3 regions of the Mesorhizobium sp. M0227 genome follow, and region 3 is predicted to be linked to each of the others. Evidence: riboswitches for the same ligand, from Rfam matches in the RefSeq annotation. Region 3 holds a riboswitch; each other region holds the start of a gene.

Region 1 (6,257 bases), on a different contig from region 3:
GCCTCGACCGCCTTGCCGAACGCACGCGCCATGCCGACCGGATCGGCCGCCTTGGCAACCGCGGTGTTCAGGAGAACGGCATCAAAGCCGAGTTCCATGACAGTCGCCGCGTGTGACGGCCGCCCGAGCCCTGCATCCACAATCAGAGGTACCTCAGGGAAATGTGCGCGCATCGAGCGCAGCGCCGGAATGTTGACCGGCCCGAGGGCGGAACCGATCGGTGCACACCAGGGCATCAAGACCTTGCAGCCCGCCTCCAGCAGCCGCTCGGCGACGACAAGGTCATCTGTGGTATAGGGGAATACAGCAAAACCGTCCTCGCACAGGATGCGGGCGGCTTCGACCAGACCGAAAACATCCGGCTGCAGCGTGTCATGGTTGCCGATCACTTCGAGCTTGACCCAGTTCGTACCGAAGACTTCGCGCGCCATCTTCGCGGTCGTGACAGCTTCCTTGACGGAGTGGCAGCCAGCAGTGTTGGGCAGGATTCTGACGCCGAGCGATCGGATCAACGACCAGAATTTTTCGCCGGCCCTGCCGCCTGCCATCTCTCGGCGCAACGAGACGGTCACCACCGCCGTGCCCGAAGCCCTGACTGCATCGGCAAGGATGGCCGGCGAAGGATATTGAGCCGTGCCAAGAAGCAGGCGCGACGGAAGCTCGGCTCCATAAAGCTCGATCATGGCCTAGCCGCCCTGCATGGGCGAGAGGATTTCAATCCGGTCGCCGTCGTTCAACTGGAATTCCGCCCGGTTGGATTTGTGCACGAGGTCATTGTTGACGGCCGTCGCCAGCCAATCGCCCTCATAGTCAAGCGCGGCAAGCAGCGCCTCCAGCGTTGTGGCGGCAACCTCATGCGCTTCGCCGTTGACCATCAGTTTCATGAGCAAGCTCCTTCGTTCTGTCGTGACTGAAAACCAGGTCGGCAGTCTGGCGCGCCATGGCGGGAGCCAGGAGAAAACCGTGACGATAGAGCCCGTTGATCGCGATGATTTCACCGTTCGTTTCGACGCGCGGCAAATTGTCGGGAAAGGCTGGGCGGACGCCGACACCGGTTTCAACGATCTCGGCCTCGCCAAAGGCCGGGTGGAGGGCATAGGCGGTACCCAGCAGCTCCATCATGGAACGCGCCGTCACCGGTCCGGCGCTCTGGCTTTCAATCATCGTCGCTCCGATCATGAAACGGTGATCGGTGCGCGGCACGGCATAAAGCGGAAAGCGTAGATGAAGCAAACGGACCGGCCGCGACAGCGAGACATCAGGCGTGCGAAGAATCAGCATTTCGCCGCGAACACCGCGCAGCCTGTCATCGGCCGCTGCCATTCCCATACAGTCTATCTGACGGGCGAAACCCGAAACAGGCCGGGCGTCGCAGCCGAAGTGGAATTTGACACCCATGGTCGCAAGCTTGTCATGAAGTGCCGCCATCGCCGGGCGTGGGTCGAGGTGAGCCTCGTCGGGGAAGAGCAATCCGCGGCGGAAGCGGCCGGCTAAGTCGGGCTCCAGCAAGGCAATTTCATCTTCCTCGACGCGCCGATAGCCCGTCGTGCGGCTGGCGAACCGGTCGAGCTCGCCCGCATCGCGCGGCGCGGCCAAGACCAGCGTTCCCCGTCGTGCTACCAAGCCGGGCGTTGCGGCGTCCCACCAGTCGGCGGCGTCGCGTCCGAGATCCAGCACCGGCTGCTCGGCGCTTTCACGCTCGCACCACGGCGCCAACATGCCACCGGCGAACCACGACGCATTGCCGCCAAGGGCAGGCCTTGTCTCGGCAACGGTAACCACCGCGCCGCGTGCGGCGAACTCGAAGGCGACGGTGAGGCCGGCAACGCCGGCCCCTTTGACCAAGACCTTCATGATGGCTCACGTGGCTGAGGTATGAGCGGCGCGCCGGTCTCGTCCGCCGGCAGGTAGAGATCGCCGCCCTCGCGGTATTTCGCCGCCATCGCCGCCATGCCCTCTTTCTGCGCCTCGGCACGGATGTCGTGAGAGATACGCATCGAGCAGAATTTCGGTCCGCACATCGAGCAGAAATGCGCCACCTTGTGCGCTTCCTTGGGCAAAGTCTGGTCGTGGAAGGACCGCGCCGTTTCCGGATCGAGCGACAGGTTGAACTGGTCCTCCCAGCGGAACTCGAAGCGCGCGCGGGAAAGCGCATCATCCCTGACTTTCGCTGCCGGATGGCCCTTCGCCAGGTCGGCGGCGTGGGCGGCGATCTTGTAGGTGATCACGCCGATCTTGACGTCGTTGCGATCGGGAAGGCCGAGATGCTCCTTCGGCGTGACGTAACAGAGCATGGCGGTGCCGAACCAGCCGATCATGGCGGCCCCAATGCCTGAGGTGATGTGGTCGTAGCCCGGCGCGATGTCGGTTGTCAGCGGTCCAAGCGTATAGAAGGGCGCTTCGCCGCAGACAGCGAGCTGCTTGTCCATGTTCGCCTTGATCTTGTGCATCGGCACGTGGCCGGGGCCCTCGATCATCACCTGGCAATCCTTCGCCCAGGCGATCTGCGTCAGCTCGCCGAGCGTCTCCAACTCGGCGAACTGCGCCGCGTCGTTGGCATCGGCGATCGAGCCGGGACGAAGGCCGTCGCCGAGCGAGAAGGACACGTCATAGGCTCTGGCGATGTCGCAGATCTCCGCGAAGTGCTCGTAGAGGAAGCTTTCCCGGTGATGGTGCAGGCACCATTTTGCCATGATCGACCCGCCGCGCGAGACGATGCCGGTGACCCGGTCGACGGTCAGCGGGATGTAATGCAGCCGCACGCCGGCGTGGATGGTGAAATAGTCGACGCCCTGCTCGGCCTGTTCGATCAGCGTGTCGCGGTACACCTCCCAGGTCAGATCCTCGGCAATGCCGCCAACCTTCTCGAGCGCCTGGTAGAGTGGCACCGTGCCGATCGGCACCGGTGCGTTGCGCACGATCCAGTCCCGGATGTTGTGAATGTTGCGGCCGGTCGACAGGTCCATCACCGTATCGGCGCCCCAGCGAATCGCCCAGACCATCTTTTCGACCTCTTCGGCCATCGACGATGTGACGGCGGAGTTGCCGATGTTGGCGTTGATCTTGACCAGAAAATTGCGACCGATGATCATCGGCTCGCTCTCGGGATGGTTGATGTTGGCGGGAATGATCGCCCGTCCGCGCGCCACCTCGTCGCGGACGAATTCGGGTGTGACGAAATCGGGCAGCATCGCGCCGAAAGCCTCGCCGTCGCGCTCAAGCTTGCCGTGCAGGATCTCGCGACCAAGGTTCTCGCGGATGGCGACGAACTCCATTTCGGGTGTGATGATGCCGGCGCGTGCATAGGCAAGCTGCGTCACCGCCTTGCCTGCTTTGGCCCTGAGCGGTCGGTGGCGGATGGGAAATTCTGGCGTCAGGCGTTCGCCCGTCGCGAAACCGTTGTCCTCCGGCCGGACGTGGCGGCCGTCACAGTCCTCGACATCGCCGCGCGCCAAGATCCATTCGTGGCGAAGCCGGGCCAGGCCTTTTTGGATGCTGGTTTCGACAGCCGGATCGGTATAGGAGCCCGACGGGTCGTAGACGGTGACGGGCGGTTCGCTGGCTGTCGGATGGACGGAGATTTCGCGCATCGGCACCCTGATCTGCGGGTGGATGGCACCGGGCTTGTGGATCTTACGCGAAGCAGGCAGCGGTCCCGTCGACACGGCGGGGGTGAGGGCATTCATCTTGAGGCTCCTTTGCTCATGCATTGGAGACCCAGTTCTGTGCCGGAAGGATGAAAAGACGCTTCTGTCTACCTGCCGAAACAGGACCTCGGGCGTGAACTCCCGCAGAGCGCTTGCACCGTCCCTACGCCAGTATGAACTGGATCAGGTTCAACGGGTCACTGCGCCGCGAAAGCCAGCAGTATCTCAGCCCCTTGCCGGGACTCCCCTGGTGAATGCCTCAAGTTGAACGGGCCGGGGTTGTCTTGTCAAGCGCGTGTTCGTCCTGCGGCGGCGGTGGGCGGCAATCAAATTGGGCCCAAATTGGGCCGACGGCCTCGCCACGGGTCGCGGAGAAGTTCCGCGGGAGGTAGGGCAGGTGTGGCCAAAGCTGCATTTGCCTCGTCAAACTTGATGTGACATTGACGTAGACGGAACTGCTGCGTTTCAAGGATCTTAAGCCGTCAATGCCTGATCGGAACAGAACTGGTGGACCGCCCGAACGCCCCACAAACATCGTGCTCTCGATCACCTCCTATTGTCGCCGGAAAAGGGGTGATCGACCAATCGATCAAGGCGACCGCTCGCTGAAGGGCGCCCTCGGTTTCAGCACGGCTGGGTGAAGTGGCAATGACATGTCCAATCCAGTCTCGGAAATCCCCCTTCCTGACGATCGGTGTCTTGGGTTCAACATTCAATTTGACCTCGGCCACACCTGATATAGCAGCTGCCTGAGTGTCGCCACCAATCCAGTCCAGGGTGCCATCTTGATCAGGAAGCAGGAATCGCGCGGCCGCAGTATGCGAATGCTTTTTGCGCAGATCCCATTCCTCGCCAATGACAAGCTTGATGTGCTCGGTGACGAGGTCGACACCGTAAGCTAACTGGACCAGTTGAGGGTCGGGCGCGCCACTAAGACGCGGATTGACTTCAATGACAACTGGACCGCGTTTCGTGCACCGGAGTTCAATGTTAGTTGGCCCCCAGCCAAGGCCGAGAGCCCGCAAACAGCTCAGCGAAACATCGGCGATGCGCTCACGCTCCTGATCGGTTAGCAGGGCCGGATATGTCACCTCACGTATGACGAAATGGGGGAGGGGACCAAAGTCATTGGCGCAAATCGCAACGACCTCATTCCCCATAACATTAATGCTATATAACGGGCCCTGTGCGAATTCTTCGACGAGTATTTTCGGTGTAGACCGCCATATGTGCTTTCCGCCCAATAGATAGGTCGTATGTTCGGCTACGTCTTCGAGGCTGCGGCACAATCGGACACCGATGCTGCCGCTGCCTACTGCCGGCTTAAGAATCACGGGCAGGCCGATCTCTGCAGCCGAGCTTTCTACCTCCGCCGCATTCGTTGCTAACCGATAAGCCGGTATTGGAACGCCGGCCTGCGCGAGGAGTTGGCGTTGCTTGAATTTGTCGCAGCTTCGTTCAATCGATTCAGGGTTCGGCCCCGGTAGATCGAAATGCCGGCAAAGCTTGCCAACTGTCGCATAGATCGATTCATGGTCCCCGGCAAAGCCAGTAATGCCAGCAATGTCGTGGGTAGCACGCAGCCGCGAACATTCGCGGACCAACGCTTCGAGATTGCCAGTGTCGACACGGATTGCCTCAACGTTTTCCGCCGAAAGATAGTCGTACCGAGGTGGATCAGCCGTCAGAGTAATTGGATGAAGACCAAGACACTGAGCCGCTTGGACGTATAGCTGACCAGTACCCCTATGGCCTTCGACCAATATGAGCGCTCTTCTTCTTACCATTGCTGTTAATCCCGATGTTGCGTGCTGGCGGCGGTCCGAGGGTACCGGCGTCACTTTTATGGCCGTGCCGGACCTCCGACTCGCGGTGCCGTACCATTGTCAACGACTGACGGTTGTAAAAATCTTGTAAATTGATTTGAAGGATCTGTTGCAGCGTTGTTGATTAGGGCGGCGTCGGAGGCTTGCTCCGTTCAAACTGGTTAGCTGGGGTTGGTGTGTGATCCCGTGGGCCTGGGCGTGACCTACCCCTCGGGTAGGGCACGCCAAGCCACATCAAACTCGCAGCACAAGAACATGCGCTCTGGTCATACCGGCTCATGGTGAGCCCTGAATCTGGAACCGGCCCGATGTGTAAGCAGCGAGTCGTCAAACGGCCCCATTCAATCATGGAGTCACATCATTTAAGATCGCGAAAGCTGTCATTGCGGGTTACGGAACTGCTTTCCGATGACATTCGAAGATGCGATCGGGCGTCAGAACCGGATCGCGGACCGCCGCTTCCACCTCGGCGAGCCCGGCTGATATAATCAGGTCTGAGGCTGCGCGCCCTGTCGTTCCCAGCATTTACATTAGGCAGCCTTGCCAAGATTGTCCCGCTGCAGAACCTGCCTGAGCGCATCGACGAACGTCCGAATATCTGTCGTACTATGGGCAGGCGTAACCGTCACCCTGAACCGCTCGGTTCCCACCGGAACACTCGGCGCCAGAATTGGCTGAACGTATATTCCATGCTGATCTAGAAGCTGGCGGGACGCTTCCTTGCAACGGAATGGATCACCAATAAGCACAGGAATGATGTGGCTTCGGGTCGGCATGACGGGGA
Region 2 (6,257 bases), on a different contig from region 3:
GCCTTGGACTTCGAGCCCGAGCGTCGCGTTGTCGAGGATGCGCCGCCACGGCATCAGCGCGTCACGCTGCGGCATGAAGGCGAAATGCCTGCCGTGGTCGTCGAGCGGCGCGCCGTCGAACAACATCTCGCCCTCGCCATGCTCGGCGCCGGTCAGAAGCTGGAAGAGCGTCGATTTGCCGGCGCCCGAGGGTCCAAGGATCGAGACGAATTCACCAGCGCCGACGCTAAGCGAAATATCGGCCAGCACGTCGAGCCCACCGAACGCCTTGCGCACATACCGCAGTTCCAGCCGGCTCATCGCCAGGCTCCCTTCCCGGCGGTTTCCTTGCCGGCCCGCTCCCAGGGCATCGCAAGGCGCTGCAGCAGTACAGTCAACCCGAACAGGACAAGGGTCAGGGCAGCGCTCACTCCGACGGCGGCAAGAACCAGGTCAGGACGGAAATTGTTCTTGACGTTGAGCATGTAGATGCCCAGCCCCTTCGCGGCCCCCGCATATTCGGCGAAGATCGCGCCGACCACGGCGTAGGTGATGGAGATCCTCAAGCCAGCGAAGAAATAGGGCAGCGCCGAAGGCAGCCGTGCCAGCACGAAGATGCGCCAGCGCCCTGCCCCCATGGCGCGCAGCATTTGCCCGATCTCGGCCTCGGTCGACTCATAACCCTCGACCAATGCAACCAGCATCGGAAAGAAGGTAACCAGCGCCACCAGCATGATCTTGGGCGCCAGCCCGAAGCCGAACCACAGCACCACCAGCGGCGCGATGGCCACCAGCGGCAAGGTCTGGCTGACGATTAAGACGGGAAACAGCGCACGCCGCAGCGGCTGGAAGAAGTCGACCAGCATCGACAGCACGAAGGCGGCGCTGAGCGAACAGGCAAAGCCGAGCAGCGTGGCGCCGATGGTCGGAATGGCGTTGTCGGCCAGCGCCTGGCGATTGAGCAGCGCTTGCTCGAACACGCGCGACGGCGCCGGCAGTATCGTCGGCCTGATGCCGGAATAGGTGGCATAAAGCTCCCACGCCACTAGGAGCAAACCGACCGAGATCATGGCCGGCATTGCCTTGACAAGAAGGCCCGCGATCGGGCGCGAAGCGAATGATGATGAGACCACGGGAGATAACCTTTGACGGCCGCGCGGAGGCGGCGGCAGCTTCAGACAGCCGACGGGCTGTTGGCCGAGACCGTGACGTCGAGGGTTACGTGGCCGGCGCCTGGTCCGAAGCGGCAGAAGGCCTCGTCCAGCGCCGAAAAGATCGCACCGGCATCACCGCGCAGTTTCGTGCAGAAATGCTTGGAACGCTCATAGACGCCGGACTGCTTGAGAAAATCGATGCAGCCGTAGATCTCGTCCATGTGGTCGTCGGTGCCCATCACATAGAGCGAGAACTGCGCCGCCGCCGGCTGGCCGGTGGCAGCAGCATTGCGCACCGCCGCGATGGCCGCATCCTTGCGCGGGCCGAGTGGCCCGACAGGCCCGCCAAGTGCATCGGAGCGGCAGATCGGATCATCCGGCTCGCCAGGGCACCCGCGCGAGATGGTGGCCGACAACACGCAATGTTTGCCGCTACGTGCCGCCGCCACGAAGAGGTCGCGCATGGCGGGAAACAGCACTTCGGGCGACCCGACCAGCAAGGTCGAGATGTCGTCGGTCTCGATCCTGAGCTTGTCGCGCCAGGGATCGAGCGCACCGAGCGCGCCAAGAATGACACCGACGAAATCGTCGGTCATGGGGTATAGGGAAATCTGTGCGCCTGAAAACATCGCCCGCCTCGCTCCGCTGGTATTACCCAGATCAGCTTCTAGGGTCTGTGGGCTTGCCGCCCCCGTCTCAGCCCCGACCGTACGGAGCACCCCTGTGGATGTGCGCCTTAAAGCATCATTCGAGTTCAAGGGAAAGCCGTTTTTTCAGAGCACTGCGCCAAAAGCATTGCGCCAGTCACGGTGCGCCTGAGCGGAATTTTGTCGGGAACCTTCGCCGCCGCGACCGGTTGTCCCCACAGTCGCAACGCGATCACTTTCGTAGAAAATAAGCGACGACTTCACAGAAATGGAGACAAACCATGTTCATGAAAATCCTCGCAGCTTCGGTTCTCACCATTGGTCTGGCCACGTCAGCCATGGCGCAAAGCGCCGGCAGCAACAACGCAAATGGAAGCGGCAGCGGCAAGTCGGTGACGGTTGAGCCGAACACGCCGGCTTCCCCGAATACGATCGAGCCGGACACTGTCGACCCGGGCACGACCAACAGCACGACTGGCACGGTAGGGGACATGAATTCGAACGCGGATCAGAATTGCCCGACCAACCCGCAAGGCGCGCAGCCGGACGCCGATGGTAACGCGACGGCGCCAACGGTAAACGATAATCATTGTGGCAAGTAACCACGTCGCAAACGGATGAAGCCGCTGGGCATCGCCCAGCGACTTCATCCGTTTTTCTGGTCCGCAGCACTCGCTTTGCCGAACAGCCGGATTTCTGGAGCGGGTCTCCCGGCGGGCGGGCGCGAAAATAGGTGTTTCGAATTGAGCAGCCGTTTGAGCACTCTACCGTAGGTAAAATACAGGACCCGACCGTTGGCGAGATCAAATTCCACTGTTCCCCACCGCCTGACCGGGGCCTTTCCTGTGCAGGGCCCCAGCCTTCTGATCTGGAATCCCAGCCTGACTTTGCGCGTTCCGATTTCAAGATAGATGCCTGGCAGAAGGCCAAGCACATGCCATAGCCGTACAACATGCTCGACCGACATGGCCGGCGAGATTATCAGGTGGCTGGGCTGAAGCCGCGCCCAGACGAAATCGCCTTTCGGTTGCGGCATTCCTGACAACAGCCCCCGGCAGTAGGTCGGCACCGCCTCGCTCACCAGAATCCGCATAGCGGTTGCCGTGCTGTCGACCAGGGCTTCTCTCGATGTCCAGTCAGCTTCGGAAAACGGCACCTGCCCGAGAATGTCACCCTCGTCAAAACCGGCGGACATCTTGTGGAGCGTGACGCCGCCATGAGCCGCATGCCGGCCGTCCACGGCCAAGCGCTGGATCGGGTGGGGCCCTCGATAGTCGGGGAGCAGCGCCGGGTGGAGGTTGACCCCGCCTTTGGAAAAATGGCCAAGAACCTCTTGAGGGATCAAGACAGGCAAAGTGTAGCAGACCAGCACATCGGCGCGGACGTCAGACAATTGCCGACCAAGCGCATTCCAATCGTAAGGGCGGCCAAATTCGATCAACTTGACAGGCGTGTTACCGATAAACCGCCTGAGCAGCAGCTTGCGTTGAAGCCTTCGCCGGAAATTGCCAATGCTGAAACCGGTGGGACGACGCCGGAACCCGGGCACGATGATCGCGCCAATTGCATTTCCAGCCTCTAGCCAGCCGGCGAGCAGAGGCCCCGTATAGTTAGAGATATCGAGGACAAAAACGGCTGTGATCGGCTCCGAGTGATCGGTCGATTCGATCGGCCTCATCTTCGGCGGCTCAAACGGGCCGACAGGTCAGGGCGAGCTTGTCAGGTCGGCTGAGTGGAAGGCGATGCCAAGGCAGTGACAACCGAAAGACGCTCGCGTTTTACAAACACTGGCTTTTCGTAAACTTTTTTCACGGCCCGTCTCCCGAAATCAACTCTTCCTGCGCAGTTGGACCGCGATACGGCAGGCTGTCAACCGCCTGACCGTGTTTGCCTACCGCATCCGCATTCGCCGTTGACGAAGGTGTTCGAAGGGCGCTTTCGCACATTGGTGAAAGCTCGATGGCTTCACCGACGCGACAAGCCGCGCTGACCGAAAGGGGTTTGGATGCGATGATCTGCTCGACGACACCGTCGAGCAGCAATGCAGGGCAAATCGCAGTTGCAAATCTACGAAACCGCCGTCTCGCGAACCGGCAGCTTCCAGCCTGGCCTGACGAAGTGGCAGGTGTATCCGTCGGGATATTTCTCCAGATAGTCCTGATGCTCGGGCTCGGCTTCCCAGAATGGACCAACGGGTGCGACTTCGGTGACGACCTTGCCCGGCCACAGGCCCGAGGCATCGACATCGGCGATGGTGTCCTCGGCGACGCGCTTCTGTTCGTCGCTGGTGTAATAGATCGCCGAGCGATAACTCGTCCCGACATCGTTGCCCTGGCGGTTGCGGGTCGTCGGATCGTGGATCTGGAAAAAGCGTTCCAGCAGCGTGCGAAAGCTTATGATGGCCGGATCGAAATTGATCTCGATGGCTTCTGCGTGGGTGCCGTGGTTGCGGTAGGTGGCGTTGAGCACGTCGCCGCCGCTGTAGCCGACACGGGTGGAGATGACGCCGGGATAGCGCCGTATCAAATCCTGCATGCCCCAGAAACAGCCGCCGGCAAGGACTGCACGTTCGGTCGAAGTCGCCATGTCACGTCTCCTCAAAAGCAATTCCAGGAAAAGTGTGTAGCGGTTTTCCGTCTGGAATTGCGTAAAAGCAAGTGGTCTCGCCATAAATGGGCATTGTCACCTGCTTCGTCCAGCGGACGCGGTGGATCTACTTCAGTTGCTCGTTTGGGCGAGCCTGTCGATCAAACCCGGTAGCTTCATGCCAGGCGGAATGGCGGCAAAGCTGATCGCCACCGGTGGTGCCCTGAGCGACCAGTCGAAAAGAACGGTCTTGACGGGGATGTTGCCCAGCCACGCCAGCAGCCGAGGTGGCACGCCGCTCCCGGGCCAGACCAGGAGCATGCCGTGATCGCGCAGCCGCTGGCTGGTGATCCAGGGGGCGAGCCGCATGTCGAGGTCGGTGAAGATCGACGGCTTGTCATAGGCGTTGAGGCCCGCCAGCAACGCGATGCGGGTATCGCCGCCGACGATGTCGAGCCGACCGGGCACCGCCGCGTGCCAGACCGCCTCGGCTTCGTCCGAAATCTGCCGCGCTGGCCAGCAGACGGCATCCATGCGCCCGCGCAAATTGCAACTCGTCCAGCGGATGCCCGCATAGGCACCGGACATGCCGAGGATGCAGGCGAACGCGCAGATCGCCAGCCGTCGCAGTTCGACGGCGCCGAGCCGATGACCCAGCAAGGCGAGCGCCACAACGCCGACCAGATTGTACATCGGCGCGCCCCACGCCTCGCCGGCGCCGGTGAACAGCGAAGCCACCATGACAAGCACCGCCGGACCAAGCCCCATCCACACGAGATAGGCCAGCGCGCCGCTCTCGATGGGCTGTTCCGGCGCGGGCGAACGCCGCAACAGCCCCGATATCGACAGCACCAGCAATAAGCCGCAGAGCCCCGCCATTTGGACACCGATATAGTAAAGGCGGGCGCGGTGGACCAACACCCATTCATCGCGGCCGGCGACATAGGTCAGCGGCAGGAAATCGATGCGGTAGAGCTGGACGGCCAGCGGCGCGGCGACGGCGAGGAAAACCGCGAGCCCAAGCCAGGGCCAGGGCGTGGCGAGCCGGTTGCGTGCCCGTGTGTCCGACAACAGCCAGATCGCCCCGAAGAGCAACAGCAACCCGGTGGAAAACTTGGCATAGAGCCCGACGCCCGACACCAGTCCGAGCGGCAGCCACCAGCCCGGCCCACCGCCACGGCCCGCACGCCACAGCAGCCAGCAGATTGCGGCCCAGAAGGGCATCTGCGCGTAATCATGATTGAACTGCGGTGTCGGCCAGCCGAAGAAATACAATGACGGCATCAAAAGCACGGCGGCCAGCGCGCGGGTTCTCCCGAGCATGTCGCGGGCCAGCAGGTAGACGAAGACGAAGGTCGCCGAGACGACAAGCTGGGCGAGCAGATATTGCGGCCAGCGGAACGATCCGGTCAGAAGATGGCTGATCTCGAGCAGCCAGCCGGGGAGCTGCGGATGCTTGTAGGTCAAAAGCACCCATTCGCGGCCCCACATGAAGCTCTCGACGACATCGCCGGGCGGGGCGGCATCGACAAGCGCCGGAACCACGGTCCAGCACAGGATCTGCGTCAGGCATAAAAGCGCCAGGCCGGCTTCTGGATAGCGCATCAGACCCGGCCAGATCGACGACTGCCGCCAGTCGCCTGGAACAGAACTGCCGACCGGCAGCCAACCGTTCATGGGTTCGTCGATTCGCGTCATGCGGTGGATAAATCACACCGGACGGTTTTACGAACAGCCCAGACTTGAAGCTTACGAAAATGTATACTTGGCCGACCATGGCAAAACCAAGATTGAGGCAGAGTTTCGCGCCACCATGCCGCCTCTCCCGTCATCACATGCCAGCAAGACAACAATGGAACACGCCATCCCGCAGCACCCTGAACATGCCGGG
Region 3 (6,257 bases):
GACCACGAAAATCGGGGGCGATCTTCGGAACGTGTCATGCGCCATCTCAAACTGCTGCAGCATCCGTGCCCGTCCCTTAGGGCGGGCGGCGGATACTGCAGGCAAATCACGGCCTGTGCCGGACCGGTAGGGCGACCTAGCCACACTCCCCCGGTCATGGCAAGCAAACGCCACATCGCCTGGAGCCGGTTTGACCGTAAATTATGTCCGCTTCCGGGCAACATCGCGTGATGTGGAATATCCAGCACCCGCGCCGATATAGCGCCGGAACGCCTCCGGACCAGCCCCGGTAAAGAAATCATCAGCCTTGCCGGTTGCGGCCACCAACCCATTGTCGACAAACACCATGTGCTCGCCGATGCGGCGTGCATCCTCGGGCTGGTGGGTGACAAATAGCACCGTCATGGCGCGTTCGGCATGAACGGCAGCAACCAGATCCAGCATCTCGTCGCGCAAAGCGGGTCCGAGCGAAGCGAAGGGCTCGTCGAGCAGCAACACCGGTCGGTCGCGCACCAGCACGCGGGCCAGTGCGACGCGCTGGCGTTCGCCCCCGGAGAGCTCGCGCGGCAGGCGTTTCTCCTTGCCCGCGAGACCGGTGCGCGCAAGCGCCTCGGCGACCGCGACGCGGTCCGCCTCGGTCAGTCCCAGGGAGGGCGAGCGGCCGAGCCCGACATTCTGCTCGACGGAAAGATGCGCGAAGAGATTGTTCTCCTGGAACACCATCGACACCGGCCGCGCCGAGGCCGGCTCGGCGCTGACATCGGCCCCGCCGATCAGCACGCGGCCCGATTGTGGGGTCTCGAAGCCGGCGACCAGATTGAGCAGCGTCGACTTGCCCGAACCGCTCGGACCCATGATGGCGGTGATCTTCGCCGTGGCGAACTCGACGTCGAAGACAAGTGGCGCATCGCCATAGCTGCCATAACTGAACGACACATTGTCTAGCCGCACCGGCGCGCCCTTTTCGAGCCTGTTGGCCGCCCTCTCACGCATCGCGGACCTTCTCCCTTCCCAGCCAGTGCGCCGCCACGATCAACGCGAGACAGACGAAGCCGAGCAGCAGTGCCAGGCCGGCGGCATCCTCGGTGCGGTAGCTGCCCATCCGTGCCAGAAGAAGGTAGGGCAATGTCTGCACGGAATCACTGCCGAACAGGGCAATGACACCGAGATCGCCGAGCGACAGCGCCATGGCGAAAGCGAAGGCCGTGGCGAGCGGTCGCCGCAGCGACGGCCAGTCGACCAGCATCAGCCGGTTCCAGCCCGCAATGCCGAGCTGTGCGCAGAGCCGTTCGTGACGCTCGCTCGCCGCATCATAGGCGGGACGCACGGCGCGTAGGGCGAACGGCATCGCCATCACCGCATTGACGGTGACGACCATGACCGGGGCGATGGCGAAGGCATCGCCGACATGGCGCAGCAACAGGAACCAGCCAGCGCCGACGACGATCGGCGGCACGACAAGGACAAAACCGGCGCCTGTATCGGTGGCGCGTTCGAGCAGTGTCTTTGCGCCGGCACGGCGGTTCAGCGCCAGTGCCCGCCGCGCCATGGTCAGCACCAGCGACAGCATCACCGAAAGCAGCGCCGACAGGAAGGCGAGCGCTGCGCTGGTCAGCGTTGCCTGCCGGACGGTGGCCTCGCTGGCCAAACGGCCGAGGTCCGCACCCAACCCGGCCACCACGGTTGCCGCCATCGGCCCAACGACGAACAGCAGCGCCAGGATGATGACTAGCGCGTTCAACCAGGTCTCGCTCCGATTGACCGAGAGATAGCGGCGTTGCGCGACCGGCAAATTGGTGTCGCCGACCACATTGGCGCCTAGGCGCGTCAGGGCCAGCACAACGATAAAGGTCAAGGCGATCTGCAACAGCGTCAGTGTAACGGCCCGCGCGGGATCGAAATCGAAGCGCAGCGCCTGGTAGATGCCGACCTCAAGCGTCGTCGCGGCCGGCCCGCCGCCGAGCGTCAGCACGATGGTGAAGGATGTGATGCAGAGCATGAACACCAGCCCGGCGACGCCGGGCAGTGCGGCGCGCAGCGTTGGCCATTCGATCAGCCGGAACGCCGGCCGCGCCGCCATGCCGAGCTGGCTCGCCAACCGCCATTGGTCGGCCGGTATGGTCTGCAGCGCCTCGAGGAACAGCCGCGTCGCCAGCGGCAGGTTGAAGAAGACATGGGCGACGAGGATGCCGGACAGGCCATAGATGCCCGGCCAGCTTCCCCCGCCGATCACGGCAAGCACGCCGGCGAAATAGCCGGCACGGCCATAAAGCGCCAGGATGCCGAGTGCTGCGACAATAGCCGGCAGCGCCAACGGCACGGCGAAGATCTGCAGGATGAAGGCGCGAGCGAAGAAACGTGGGTGCCGCGACAGAGCGCGCGCCACGAACAGCGCCGGGATGACCGAAAGCAGCGTCGAGAGCGCCGCTTGCCAGAGCGTGAAGCGAATGACGCGAAGCAGATAGGGATCGAAGGTTGCCCAGGCGCCCGAGAAATCATGGGCGCCCTCGAAAAGCAGGCCAGCAAACGCGCCGCCGATCAGCAGCGCGATTGCAGCGAGCGCGAGGGTGCCAGCGGTGATGCGGGGGTCAGACGCGCGTTGCACGCTGGACCACCATTCTTTCCATCGCGGCAATTACAAAGGATTGCGTTCCTTGGCGCCCCCCTCTGTCCTGCCGGACATCTCCCCCTCCAGGGAGGAGATCGGCCGTCACCCATGCTTCCGCTAGTCTCCAACGTTGCCGGACTGTAACCAGCAACGACGCTGCCAATCTCCCCCCTTGAGGGGGAGATTGCCGGCAGGCCAGAGGGGGGTGGAGTGGCGCGAACATCAAAAGAACTCGCAAGCCTACTTGCTCATCACCGCCAGCCATTCATCGACCCAAGCCTTGCGGTTGGCAGCGACCTCTTGCGGGCTGAACAGCAAGGTCTTGGTCGGCTTGACCAGTTTGTCGAAGGCCGGATTGAGCGGCTTGTCGGTCTTGCCGGCCGGGAACATCCAGTTGGTCTCGGGGATGGCATCCTGGAATTTCGGCCCGGTCATGAAGGCGATGAACTTGGCCGCCAGCGGGTTCTTGGCCCCCGCCGTGGTGATACCCGCGACTTCTATCTGCAAATACTCGCCCTCCTCGAACGACGCTGCCTGATAGCGCTCTGTCTTCTCGGCGACCATGTGGTAGGCCGGCGACGTCGTGTAGGACAGCACCATCGGCGCCTCGCCCTTGGTGAACAGCCCATAGGCCTCGCTCCAGCCCGGCGTCACGGTCAGCACTTTCGCCTTGAGCTTGGCCCAGGCCTCGGGCGCCTTGTCGCCATAGACTGACTTGACCCACAGAAGCAGACCGAGGCCCGGCGTGGAGGTGCGCGGATCCTGGATGACGATCTTGTCATCGGCACTGCCCTCGACCAGCTCTTTCAGGCTTTTCGGCGGGATCTTCAGCTTCTCGGTGTCGTAGACGACGGCGAAATATCCGTAGTCAAAGGGGACAAAAGTATCGTCGCTCCAGCCACCCGGCACGTTGACATCAGTTACGCCGCCATGCGGCGCGAACAAGCCTGACGCCTTGGCATCGGCGGTGAGATTGGTGTCGAGGCCAAGCACGATATCGGCCTTGGTCGATGCGCCTTCCAATCTGACGCGGTTGAGCAGCGCGACGCCGTCGGCGACCGAGACGAACTCGACATCGCAGCCGCATTCGGCCTCGAACTCCTTCTTCACCACGGGACCCGGACCCCAGTCGGCGGTGAAGCTATCATAGGTGTAGACGGTGAGCTTGTCCTTGGCCAAGGCCGGTCCGGACAAGGCCACGACCGTTGCTGAAACAAGAGCGTATAAAAACGTGCGCATCGGCGCCTCCTTCGTTCGAATTGAAAGGAATTGAGGCGTCGGACTGTCCGAAACGTCTAATCCCTCCGCCGGTACAAACCGGATCAGGTTCAGCGGGTTGGCGAGACTGCCTCTCAGCCGGTCCGCGAAGATCGCGTCCGGCACCCCGTTAGAGCGTTTCGACACATAGGCCGGGCCGATCCCCCATGCAAGTGGGAGTTTGCCGCCTTCCGTTTCCCGTGCCGGGCTGGTAAGGGCCACACGATATGAGCACATTCACCATCCTGCTTGGCGGCGATCTCATCCGCACGCCACGGCTCGACCGCCAGGCCGAAGGCTCCCGCGTCATCGCCGCCGACGCCGGCATCGGGCATGCGCGGCTGCTGGGTCTCGTGCCCGAACTGTGGGTGGGCGATTTCGATTCCGTGCCAGCCGAGCTGCCTGACGATCTCGCTTCCGTGCCGCGCCGGACCTTCCCGGCGGAAAAGGACCAGACCGATGGCGAACTGGCCATTGCCGCCGCACTCGAGCGCGGCGCGACCCGCCTGGTGCTCGCAGGTGCTTTCGGCGGCAAGCGCGCCGACCACGCTTTCCTGCATCTGGCGCTTGCCCTGCGGCTGGCCGAGGCCGGGACTGATGTGCTCCTGACCAGCGGCGCCCAGGAAGGCATCCCGCTGCTGCGCGGAACGGCCGGCTTCGACTATGCCGATGGCACGCTGTTTTCGGTGCTCGGCTTTTCCGAGCTCGCCGGCCTGACCGTCACCGGCGCCAAATGGCCGCTGAACCACGTCAAGGTGGCGTTCGGTTCGTCGCTGACCATCTCCAACGAGGTCAAGTCCGACAAGACCGGGGGCCGCCTCGAAATCGCGCTCGGCCATGGCCGCGCGATGCTGCTCGCTCATCCCTATCCCTTACCTGAAAGCTGACATGGCCCCGCCTCTTCTCAACCTCGACGGGATAAAACTGACCTTCGGCGGCACGCCGCTGCTCGACGGCGCCGCCTTGACGGCTTCGGCCGGCGACAAGATTGCACTGGTCGGCCGCAACGGGTCGGGCAAGTCGACCCTGCTGAAGATCGCCGCTGGCCTGATCGAGCCGCAGGACGGCGAGGTGTTCCGCCAGCCTTCGGCAACTATCCGCTATTTGCCGCAGATGCCGGACATGGAGGGCTTTGCCACCGTCCGCGCCTATGTCGAGGCCGGGCTTGGCCCCGCCGACGATCCCTACCGAGCCAGCTATCTGATGGAGCATCTCGGACTGTCGGGTGAGGAACGTCCGAATGATCTGTCGGGCGGCGAGGCGAGGCGTGCTGCCCTTGCCCGCGTGATGGCGCCGGAGCCAGACATCCTGCTGCTCGATGAGCCGACCAACCATCTCGACCTCTCGGTCATCGAATGGCTGGAAGAAGAACTCATCCGCACCTCCTCGGCACTGATCGTCATCTCGCACGACCGCCGCTTTCTCGAACGTGTGTCGCGCGCCACCATCTGGCTCGATCGCGGCCAGACCCGCAGGCTGGACAAGGGCTTTGGCCATTTCGAGGAATGGCGCGACCTGGTCCTGGAGGAAGAAGAGCGCGAGCAGCATAAACTCGGCCGCCAGATCGTTCGCGAAGAGCATTGGCTGCGCTACGGCGTGACGGCGCGGCGCAAGCGAAACATGCGCCGGCTCGGCGAGTTGCAGACCATGCGCCAGCGTTTTCGCGGCCATCGCGGTGCCGAAGGGTCGGCGACCATGGTGGCGAGCGACGCCGCCGAGTCCGGCAAGCTGGTGATCGAGGCGAAGAACATCGAGAAGAGCTTTGGCGATCTCACCGTGGTCAAGGGGTTTTCGACCCGCATCCAGCGCGGCGATCGCGTCGGCCTGGTCGGGCCGAACGGCGCCGGCAAGACGACGCTCTTGAAGATGCTGACCGGCGAGATGAAGCCGGACGCCGGTTCGGTGCGGCTCGGCACCAATCTGGAGATCGCCACGCTCGACCAGAAGCGCGAGGCGGTCGACCCGCAGGAGACGCTGGCGCAATATCTCACCGACGGGCGCGGCGAGAACCTCGTCATCAATGGCGAGCAGCGCCACGTCGTCTCCTACATGAAGGATTTCCTGTTCAAGCCGGAGCAGGCACGCACGCCGGTGCGCGAGTTGTCCGGCGGAGAACGGGCACGGCTCTTGCTGGCGCGGGTGCTGGCGCGGCCGGCAAACCTTCTGGTGCTCGACGAGCCGACCAACGATCTCGATATGGAGACGCTGGAACTGCTGCAGGAACTGGTCGCCGGCTTTGCCGGCACCGTCATCCTGGTCAGCCACGATCGCGATTTCCTCGACCGCACCGTGACCAGCCTGATCGCGCCGGATGGTGAAGGCCGCTGGATCGAATATGCCGGCGGCTACTCCGACATGCTGGCGCAGCGCGGCGGCACCAGGCTGGACGACC

What was found. A riboswitch is a leader RNA that binds a small molecule or an ion and turns the genes downstream of it on or off. The one in region 3 is predicted to bind thiamine pyrophosphate.
Region 1: another riboswitch for thiamine pyrophosphate. It lies ahead of thiC (phosphomethylpyrimidine synthase ThiC); the one in region 3 lies ahead of thiB (thiamine ABC transporter substrate binding subunit).
Region 2: another riboswitch for thiamine pyrophosphate. It lies ahead of NKJ00_RS16605 (YkoF family thiamine/hydroxymethylpyrimidine-binding protein); the one in region 3 lies ahead of thiB (thiamine ABC transporter substrate binding subunit).

What each region holds. Positions count from the first base shown of each region.
Region 1 is NZ_JAMYSJ010000034.1:25,846-32,102, forward strand. It holds gene NKJ00_RS28725 (thiazole synthase) at 1-683, opposite strand, end outside; gene thiS (sulfur carrier protein ThiS) at 687-884, opposite strand; gene thiO (glycine oxidase ThiO) at 853-1,854, opposite strand; gene thiC (phosphomethylpyrimidine synthase ThiC) at 1,851-3,686, opposite strand; TPP riboswitch at 3,790-3,906, opposite strand; gene NKJ00_RS28745 (ATP-grasp domain-containing protein) at 4,130-5,434, opposite strand; gene hemA (5-aminolevulinate synthase) at 6,004-6,257, opposite strand, start outside.
Region 2 is NZ_JAMYSJ010000010.1:179,323-185,579, reverse strand. It holds gene NKJ00_RS16615 (ABC transporter ATP-binding protein) at 1-300, opposite strand, end outside; gene NKJ00_RS16610 (ABC transporter permease) at 297-1,058, opposite strand; gene NKJ00_RS16605 (YkoF family thiamine/hydroxymethylpyrimidine-binding protein) at 1,154-1,762, opposite strand; TPP riboswitch at 1,753-1,866, opposite strand; gene NKJ00_RS16600 (RodZ family helix-turn-helix domain-containing protein) at 2,062-2,382, shown strand; gene NKJ00_RS16595 (formyltransferase family protein) at 2,427-3,458, opposite strand; gene NKJ00_RS16590 (hypothetical protein) at 3,589-3,822, opposite strand; gene msrA (peptide-methionine (S)-S-oxide reductase MsrA) at 3,848-4,366, opposite strand; gene NKJ00_RS16580 (glycosyltransferase family 39 protein) at 4,499-6,043, opposite strand; gene NKJ00_RS16575 (hypothetical protein) at 6,132-6,257, shown strand, end outside.
Region 3 is NZ_JAMYSJ010000003.1:173,829-180,085, reverse strand. It holds gene thiQ (thiamine ABC transporter ATP-binding protein) at 202-993, opposite strand; gene thiP (thiamine/thiamine pyrophosphate ABC transporter permease) at 986-2,605, opposite strand; gene thiB (thiamine ABC transporter substrate binding subunit) at 2,849-3,847, opposite strand; TPP riboswitch at 3,891-4,005, opposite strand; gene NKJ00_RS06455 (thiamine diphosphokinase) at 4,093-4,752, shown strand; gene NKJ00_RS06450 (ABC-F family ATP-binding cassette domain-containing protein) at 4,754-6,257, shown strand, end outside.